Regions from separate parts of the Polaromonas sp. P3_A5 genome, predicted to be linked through region 1. Evidence: predicted binding sites of a transcription regulator. Region 1 holds the regulator's gene; the other holds the start of a gene.
The links. Region 1 encodes LexA, which represses DNA repair genes until DNA is damaged. Its sites were predicted from a motif close to ACTGTATNNNNATACAGT; they were not measured.

Region 1 (4,211 bases):
GATGAAGTTGACGACGTTGTCAAACGCCGCGCCAAAGTACAGCTCATAGCTGTCCTGTTCAACATAGCCAATATGCGGCGTGCAAATGCAGTTTTCCAGGCGGAGCAGCGCATGGCCTTGCAGGATGGGCTCCGACTCAAAAACATCGATGGCCGCCAGGCCGGGCCGCCCGCGATTGAGGGAGGCGATCAATGCTTCCGGCTCGATCAGCTCCGCCCTTGATGTATTCACCAGCAGGGACGTGGTTTTCATGCGCGACAGGTCTTCCAGCGTGACGATACCGCGTGTCTCTGCGTTGAGTCGCAGGTGAAGGCTCAGTACATCGCTTTGCTCAAAGAATTCGGCTTTGCTGGCCGCGACTTCAAAGCCATCGGCCTGTGCCCGCTCCAGTGATGCGTCGCGGCCCCAAATGACGACACGCATACCGAAGGCCCTGCCGTAGCCAGCCACAATTTGCCCGATCTTCCCGTAGCTCCATACCCCCAATGTCTTGCCCTTGAGGACGGAGCCAATGCCGAAGTTGGGTGGCATCGAAGCTGACTTGAGCCCTGCCTGCTGCCAGGCGCCATGCTTCAAGTGGGCTACATAGTGCGGAATGCGGCGCATGGCGGTCATCACCAGTGCCCAGGTCAGCTCCGCGGGTGCCGTAGGAGACCCAATGCCCTCGGCAACCGCGATGCCGCGTTCTGTGCAAGCCGCGACATCTATATGGCTTCCGACACGGCCTGTCTGGGCAATCAGCTTGAGTTTGGGCAGCTTTTCAATAACTTGCCGGTTGAGCTGGGTTCTCTCCCGGATCAGGACGATGACATCGGCATCCTTGAGGCGGACGGACAGCTGGCCGATGCCTTTAACGGTGTTGGTATAGACCTTGGCGGGGTAGGCCTCCAGCTTGGCTGCGCAGTTCAGTTTCCGCACCGCGTCCTGATAGTCGTCGAGGATCACAATATTCATGCCGATATTGTGCCTGCAAGATTTTTCTTCCTTGCCGCCGGGGTCACTTCCGACTGGGGATTTTGTATCTCAAGGAAACGCACTAGACGGCGCCGCAAAGCGCATAGGCCCGGGCTGAACTTCTGGTGGGAAGCTTGCCGTACCAGTTATCTCAAAGAGGTTTCTCGCTGGCTCATGCGCTCAAGTTCCGCGCAGACGTCGGCCATGCGGCCGGATATCACCATGCGGCCAGCGCACGCTGGGCCGACATTGGAGTCAAACTCACGGACAACTCGCAGCCGGCTGGGTCGGGACGCCTTGACAGAGCGTTGGACGGCAAGAGTACCAGTGGCGCGGGCAGACGGGCCGCGCATTGCCGCGAAATCGCCGGAAGCAAAGGGTAGCGCAAGCTGGTGAGATCTGGGCTGCGCGCCGGCTGGCGCGGAAAAACGGCTTGCCCCAGCCATACCCTGCGCCGGCAAAAACAATGACACCAATGCCTGCACGGGTGCCAGCAGGACTGACGACATTGGTGTATGTGAAAAACTGATGATTCCCATGATGAACTCCTGTATGAGAGAGGTTTACACAGGCAGGATTGCAAACTGGCAAATTGCCAGGAAGGCCCCGGCACCAGGGTGTTGGCCATCACAACGGCCAAACGCCCGCCACCTGGTGCGTGGCCAGGTGAACTGCCTACATCAGCATCGTGTTGCGAATGAGGCCGACGGCCAGGCCTTCCAGTTCGAAAGGCTCGCCGGGCTCGACCACAATGGTTTTAAAGTCCGGGTTTTCGGGCAGAAGTTCGATCAGGTGCTTGTTGCGGCGAAAGCGCTTGACGGTCACTTCATCACCCAGCCGGGCCACGACAATTTGACCATTCTTGGCTTCCTTTGATTGCTTGACGGCCAGCAGGTCGCCATCCATGATGCCTGCGTCCCGCATGCTCATGCCGCGAACCTTGAGCAGGTAGTCGGGCTGGCGCTGAAACAGGCTGCTTTCAAAATAATAGGTTTGCTCGACATGTTCCTGCGCGAGAATCGGGCTGCCAGCAGCAACCCGCCCCACCAGAGGTAGGGCGAGTTGGGCCAGGCTTTGCAACGGCAGGGAAAACTGTTTGATTCTGGATTCGTTCAGGCTGCGAAGGGCGTCATTGCGCAAACGTATGCCGCGTGAAGTCCCGCTGACCAGCTCGATGACGCCTTTGCGGGCCAGTGCCTGCAAGTGCTCCTCGGCGGCGTTGGCAGAGCGAAAGCCAAGCTCAGCGGCGATTTCAGCACGGGTGGGCGGGGCGCCCGTGCGCGCGATGGCGCTCTGGATCAATTCCAGAATTTGCTGCTGGCGCGCAGTGAGCTTGGGAGCCTCAGAGGGAAAATGCGGAAAGTTATCGAGTGTGCTCATCACTGTTGCTCCTTGAATCACAACTTCAGCCCGCTTGCGTATTGCCTGTTGGCTTTGGGTACGCACGTTGCTGTAGCTGTTTTAATATCCAGTAACTGTATTTTCATCCAGTTTTTAAAAGATTGCAAGTTTACGTTTTATGTATCCTCAAAATATTGTGATTCTGGGCACTGGCGGCACGATTGCCGGGCAGGCTGCGAGTGCGTCGGACAACATCGGCTATACCGCCGCCCAGGTGGGCGTTGAGCAGCTGGTCGTGGCGGTCCCGTCCTTGGCAAGGTACGGCCCCTTGATGACCGAGCAGGTCGCGCAGGTCGACAGTAAGGACATGAGCTTCGAGGTATGGATGCAGCTGGCCAGTCGGGTCAATTACTTTCTGGCCCAGCCGGACGTGCAGGGCATTGTTATCACGCACGGAACGGACACGCTGGAAGAGACGGCATATTTCCTTCATGCGGTGTGCCGCCCCGATAAACCTGTGGTGCTGACCTGCGCCATGCGGCCCGCGACGGCGCTGGTGCCTGACGGCCCCCAGAACATGCTGGATGCCATGGCGGCGGCGCGTCATGCGGGGGCGAGGGGTGTGGTTGCGGTGTGCGCCGGAACCATCCACAGCGCGCTGGACGTGCAGAAAGTGCATACCTACAAGGTTGACGCCTTTGACTCTGGTGATGCGGGGCCGATTGGCTATGTGGAGGAAGGATTCCTCAGGTTAATGCGAAATTGGCCTGAAACCCATGTAGAACGAGCGCAAGCAGCTATTAAAATAATAGCGAACTCCGTGGTTCCGGTCCAGTGGCCGCACGTTGAGATCGTCATGAACCATGCCGGCGCCAGTGGTGCGGTCGTGGACGCGTTGCTGGCGCAGGGTGTTCAGGGGCTTGTAGTTGCCGCCACGGGTAATGGCACCTTGCACCATGCGCTGGAGGCGGCCTTGCTTCGCGCGCGGTCTGCGGGGGTGCGGGTCGTCCGGTCGACAAGGTGCCTCAATGGTCGTGTCTTGCCCACACCCGGGGATCTGTTTTCTGATTCGCAGGGGCTGAGCCCCGTGAAGGCGAGAATAGCGATGATGCTCGAGCTGTTGGCGCAAAGCTGAACCCTGCCTTCCGATTTCAGTCTGCCGGGAACTGGAATGAAAAAAGCCGTCAGACTGACGGCTTTGGGGTGCAGATGGACTCGCTGGAGGCTCGATTCAGCCCGCCAGCGCTTTGAACGCGCGGGCGGTGATCTCGTCAACACCGCCCATGCCGCTGATGGCACGGTATTTTGGGGCCAGTTCAGGCTCTGACTTTGCCCAGCTGGAGTAGTACTCAACCAGCGGACGGGTCTGCGCGCTGTAAACCTCCAGGCGCTTGCGGACGGTTTCTTCCTTGTCGTCATCGCGCTGGATCAGCGGCTCGCCGGTCACATCGTCTTTGCCTTCGACCTTGGGCGGATTGAACTTGACGTGATAGGTGCGGCCTGAGGCGGGGTGCGAACGGCGTCCGCTCATGCGCTCGATGATGGCGTCGAATGGTACGTCGATTTCAAGAACGTAATCCAGCTTGACGCCGGCAGACTTCATGGCGTCGGCCTGCGGAATGGTGCGGGGAAAGCCGTCAAACAGAAAGCCCTTGGCGCAGTCGGGCTGGGCAATGCGCTCTTTGACTAAATTGATGATCAGGTCGTCGCTGACCAGTGCACCCGAGTCCATGATTTTTTTGGCTTCAATGCCCAGCTGCGTGCCGGCTTTGACGGCCGCACGAAGCATGTCGCCGGTGGAAATCTGGGGAATGCCGTACTTCTGGCAGATGAAGGTCGCTTGCGTCCCTTTGCCCGCGCCAGGCGCGCCCAACAAAATCAGTCTCATGGATGTCCTCGGATTTTATGAATTCTTG
Region 2 (4,211 bases), 720 kb from region 1:
CCGGTAATTACTATTGTTTTCATAGCTGCTTGCGCCCGTCCTGATTGGGCCGCAGCCCAAAACACACATAAAACCCCTGGGAAGGGCCTTGCGCTAGAAGCAGGCCCAGACCTGGTTGGCGAGTGTGAACAGGAAATCCGGCCGTGTGTAGAGGGCAAACACCCCCAGCGACGCGATGATCGCAAGCGTCCACAGGCCGATTCTTTTGGCCATCTCAGGCCCCTTGGGGCACGGCCGCGCGTGCAATCGGTGATTCACGCACCGGCAGGTTCACCAGCGCGGCAAACACGCCCAATGCAATCGCGATGTACCAGACGATGTCGTAGCTGCCCGTGCGGTCATACAAATAGCCGCCCAGCCAGACGCCCAGGAAGGAGCCGATCTGATGGCTGAAGAAGATAAAGCCGCCCAGCATCGACAAGTGCTGGATGCCGAAGATCTGCGCCACGACGGCGTTGGTCGGCGGGATGGTCGACAGCCACAGCAGGCCCATCAGGCTGGCAAAGATGTAAACGCTCAAGGGGCTCAGCGGTGCCGCCAGGAACACGGCGATCACGATGGCGCGCGAGAGATAAATCGTCGCCAGGATCTTGCGTTTGGCGATTTTCTGACCCAGCGAGCCCGCAATGTAGGTGCCGAACACATTAAAGAGGCCGATCAGCGCCAGCGCATAGCTGGCCACCTGGGGAGACAGGCCCTTGTCCTTGAGGTAGCTGGGCATGTGCACGCCGATGAACACCACCTGGAAGCCGCAGACAAAGTAACCCGCCATCAGCAATTGAAAGCTCGGGTACTTGAAAGCCTCGCGCAGCGCCTGAAGAATGGTCTGCTCGCGTTTGGCAGGCTGCCCGCCGGTAAAACCGCCTTCGCGCAGGCCCAATGCCAGCGGCGCAATCAGCAGCACCGCGCCGCTCAGCACCAGCAAAGCCTCTTTCCAGCCCAGGCTGCTGATCAGCAAACCTTCGGTCGGCACCATCAGGAACTGGCCGAATGAGCCCGCCGCCGCGGCCACGCCCATGGCCCACGAGCGTTTGTCGGCCGAAATATTGCGCCCGATCACGCCGTAAATCACGGCATACGTGGTTCCGGCCTGTGCGGCGCCAATCAGCACGCCGGCTGTCAGGGTGAACAGGAAACCGGTGGGCGACAGCGCCATGCCCACCAGGCCCAGCCCGTAAAGCAGAGCACCGCCCACGATCACGCGGAAGGCGCCAAAGCGGTCGGCCGCCATGCCGGCGAAGATGCCGAACACGCCCCAGGACAGGTTTTGCACCGCCAGCGCAAAGGCAAAAGTCTCGCGCGTCCAGCCCTGCGCCTGCGTGATGGGCTGCAGCCAGAGGCCAAAGCCGTGGCGAATGCCCATGGACAGCGTGACGATGGTGGCGCCGCAGATCAGCACCTGCAGCATGGAGAGTTTTTTGGTGTCGGTGGTCATGGGCGAGTCGCCTCGAGTGGCGAAAAAAGGAAAGGCCTGAGGCGGCCGGGAGGCTCTTTGCCGACTGTAACGAAAATGGCGAAACACTGCCGGGGCCGTCCTTCGTTCCCATCCATGAATCAGGTGAGCTGTATGTTTGTACAGTGACTTTTGCGGCCCCGACTACAATTGCGGCAATTCTTTCATCTGCCATGGCTGACAAACTACCCACCGAATATTCCGAAGGCTCGATCCGCGTGCTCAAGGGCCTGGAGCCCGTCAAGCAGCGCCCGGGCATGTACACCCGCACCGACAACCCCCTGCACATCATCCAGGAGGTGCTGGACAACTCCGCCGACGAGGCCCTGGCCGGCTACGGCAAGAAGATCAAGGTGACGCTGCATACCGACGGATCGGTGAGCGTTGATGACGATGGCCGGGGCGTTCCCTTTGGCCTGCACCCGGAAGAAAAGGTGCCGGTCATCGAGATCGTCTACACCCGGCTGCACGCCGGCGGCAAGTTCGACAAGGGCAAGGGCGGCGCCTACAGCTTTTCGGGCGGCCTGCACGGCGTCGGCGTGAGCGTGACGAATGCACTGTCCAAACGCCTGGAAGTCACCTCCTACCGTGAAGGTATGGTCGCCCATCTGGTGTTCTCCGGCGGGGACGTGACCGAGAAACTGCACCTGCGCAAAAACGGCGAGGGCGACCGCAAGACCGGAACCACCGTCCGCGCCTGGCCCGATGCCAAATACTTTGAATCGGCCGCGCTGCCCATGGCTGAACTCACGCACTTGCTGCGCAGCAAGGCGGTGCTGATGCCCGGCGTCACGGTGACGCTGACCAACGAGAAAACCAAAGACGTCCAGACCTGGCTCTACAAGGGCGGCCTGCGCGACTACCTGATGCAGACCCTGACCGGCGACCCGGTGATCCCGATGTTTGAGGGCGAAGGTTTTGCCGACGCTTCGCACGAGAGTTTTGCCGAAGGCGAGGGCGCGCAGTGGTGCGTGGCCTTCACCGAAGAGGGCCAGCCGGTGCGCGAAAGCTACGTCAACCTGATTCCCACCAGCGCCGGCGGCACGCATGAAAGCGGCCTGCGCGACGGCCTCTTCAATGCCGTCAAGAGCTTTGTCGACCTGCATTCGCTGCTGCCCAAGGGGGTCAAGCTCTTGCCCGAAGACGTTTTTGCCCGTGCCAGCTATGTCCTGAGCGCCAAAGTGCTCGATCCACAGTTCCAGGGCCAGATCAAGGAACGCCTCAATTCACGCGACGCGGTACGGCTGGTGTCCAGCTTTGTTCGGCCGACGCTGGAGCTTTGGCTTAACCAGCACGTCGATTACGGCCGCAAACTGGCCGAACTGGCCATCAAGGCCGCCCAAACCCGGCAGAAAGCCGGCCAGAAGGTCGAAAAACGCAAGGGCTCAGGTGTCGCCGTGCTGCCCGGCAAGCTGACCGACTGCGAAAGCCGGGATTTGGCGCACAACGAAGTCTTCCTGGTCGAAGGCGATTCGGCCGGCGGCAGCGCCAAGATGGGCCGCGACAAGGAAAGCCAGGCCATCCTGCCGCTGCGCGGCAAGGTGCTCAATACCTGGGAGGTCGAGCGCGACCGCCTGTTTGCCAACACCGAAATCCACGACATCGCGGTCGCCATCGGCGTCGATCCGCACGGCCCCAATGACACGCCCGACCTGAGCGGCCTGCGCTACGGCAAGGTCTGCATCCTGAGCGACGCCGATGTGGACGGCTCGCACATCCAGGTGCTGCTTTTGACCCTCTTTTTCCGCCACTTCCCCAAATTGATCGAATCGGGTAATGTGTATGTCGCCCGGCCGCCGCTGTTCCGGGTGGACGCGCCGGCCCGCGGCAAAAAGCCGGCATCCAAGGTGTATGCCCTGGACGAAGGCGAGCTGATTGCCATTTTGGACAAGTTACGCAAGGATGGCGTGAAGGAAGGCGCCTGGAGCATCAGCCGCTTCAAGGGCCTGGGCGAGATGAGCGCGGAACAATTATGGGAAACCACACTCAATCCTGACACCCGCCGCCTGTTGCCCGTGCAATTGGGCAACCAGGATTTTCTGCAAACCGAGACGCTCATCACCAAGCTGATGGGCAAAGGCGAGGCCGCAGCGCGCCGCGAACTGATGGAGTTGCACGGAGACAGCGTCGAGGTGGACGTTTGAGGCTTCTCCTGTCGTTTGCGCGTGTGATGGGCATCGTGGTACTGGTGCTTGCCGCATTCTGGGCGACGGTGGCACTTGCGCGCCATGAATTCATGGCCTCCGGCTTTGCTTTCGCTCTTGCCGCAGGTGGTTTGTGTTTGTCGATTTTTTCAGAGAAGGCCATCGCCAGAAAGAAGCAGCAGGCGGAGAAGGAGGTCACGTTGGAGGCGCTGCTGTTTAGCGACAGTGCGCTGGACGTGCCATTTCGCTGGTTTCGCTGGCTCTGTTTTGTCGTTGCGCTGTTGCTGATTTTTGGGGTAACGGGTTTGCTGGCAAGGGCGACCTGGCAGGAAGGGAAGTTGGTTCCCGTGGCCTTGCTGAGCAGTTTTGCTGTTCTATTGTTTGTGTACATTGGCAGTTTGTTTGTTTCAGGTTATGCCGCATGGCAATCCGGCAGCGCGTTGAAGGCGGATTTGCTGGGCCTGAGGCTCTGCGGCTTGCCCGCTATCGCCTGGAAGCATATTCGCGGTATCGACCTTAAGCAGTTTGAAGTCAAGGGGCAAAAGAAAGCCATCTTGATGTTGGCGCTTGATCCGGCGACGTTCAACGAGCTGAAATCTGCCTTGGTGCCGAGG

Region 2: the regulator LexA is predicted to act here: its motif matches at 1,563-1,580, upstream of AC1DU8_RS13000 (DNA topoisomerase IV subunit B).

Annotation. Positions count from the first base shown of each region.
Region 1 is NZ_JBFUGF010000001.1:2,022,421-2,026,631, forward strand. Features, by position in the region: gene AC1DU8_RS09575 (D-2-hydroxyacid dehydrogenase family protein) at 1-954, opposite strand, end outside; gene AC1DU8_RS09580 (hypothetical protein) at 1,101-1,493, opposite strand; gene lexA (transcriptional repressor LexA) at 1,630-2,334, opposite strand; gene AC1DU8_RS09590 (asparaginase) at 2,474-3,430, shown strand; gene adk (adenylate kinase) at 3,527-4,183, opposite strand.
Region 2 is NZ_JBFUGF010000001.1:2,744,817-2,749,027, reverse strand. Features, by position in the region: gene AC1DU8_RS13010 (SDR family oxidoreductase) at 1-23, opposite strand, end outside; gene AC1DU8_RS13005 (MFS transporter) at 215-1,435, opposite strand; gene AC1DU8_RS13000 (DNA topoisomerase IV subunit B) at 1,627-3,597, shown strand; gene AC1DU8_RS12995 (hypothetical protein) at 3,594-4,211, shown strand, end outside.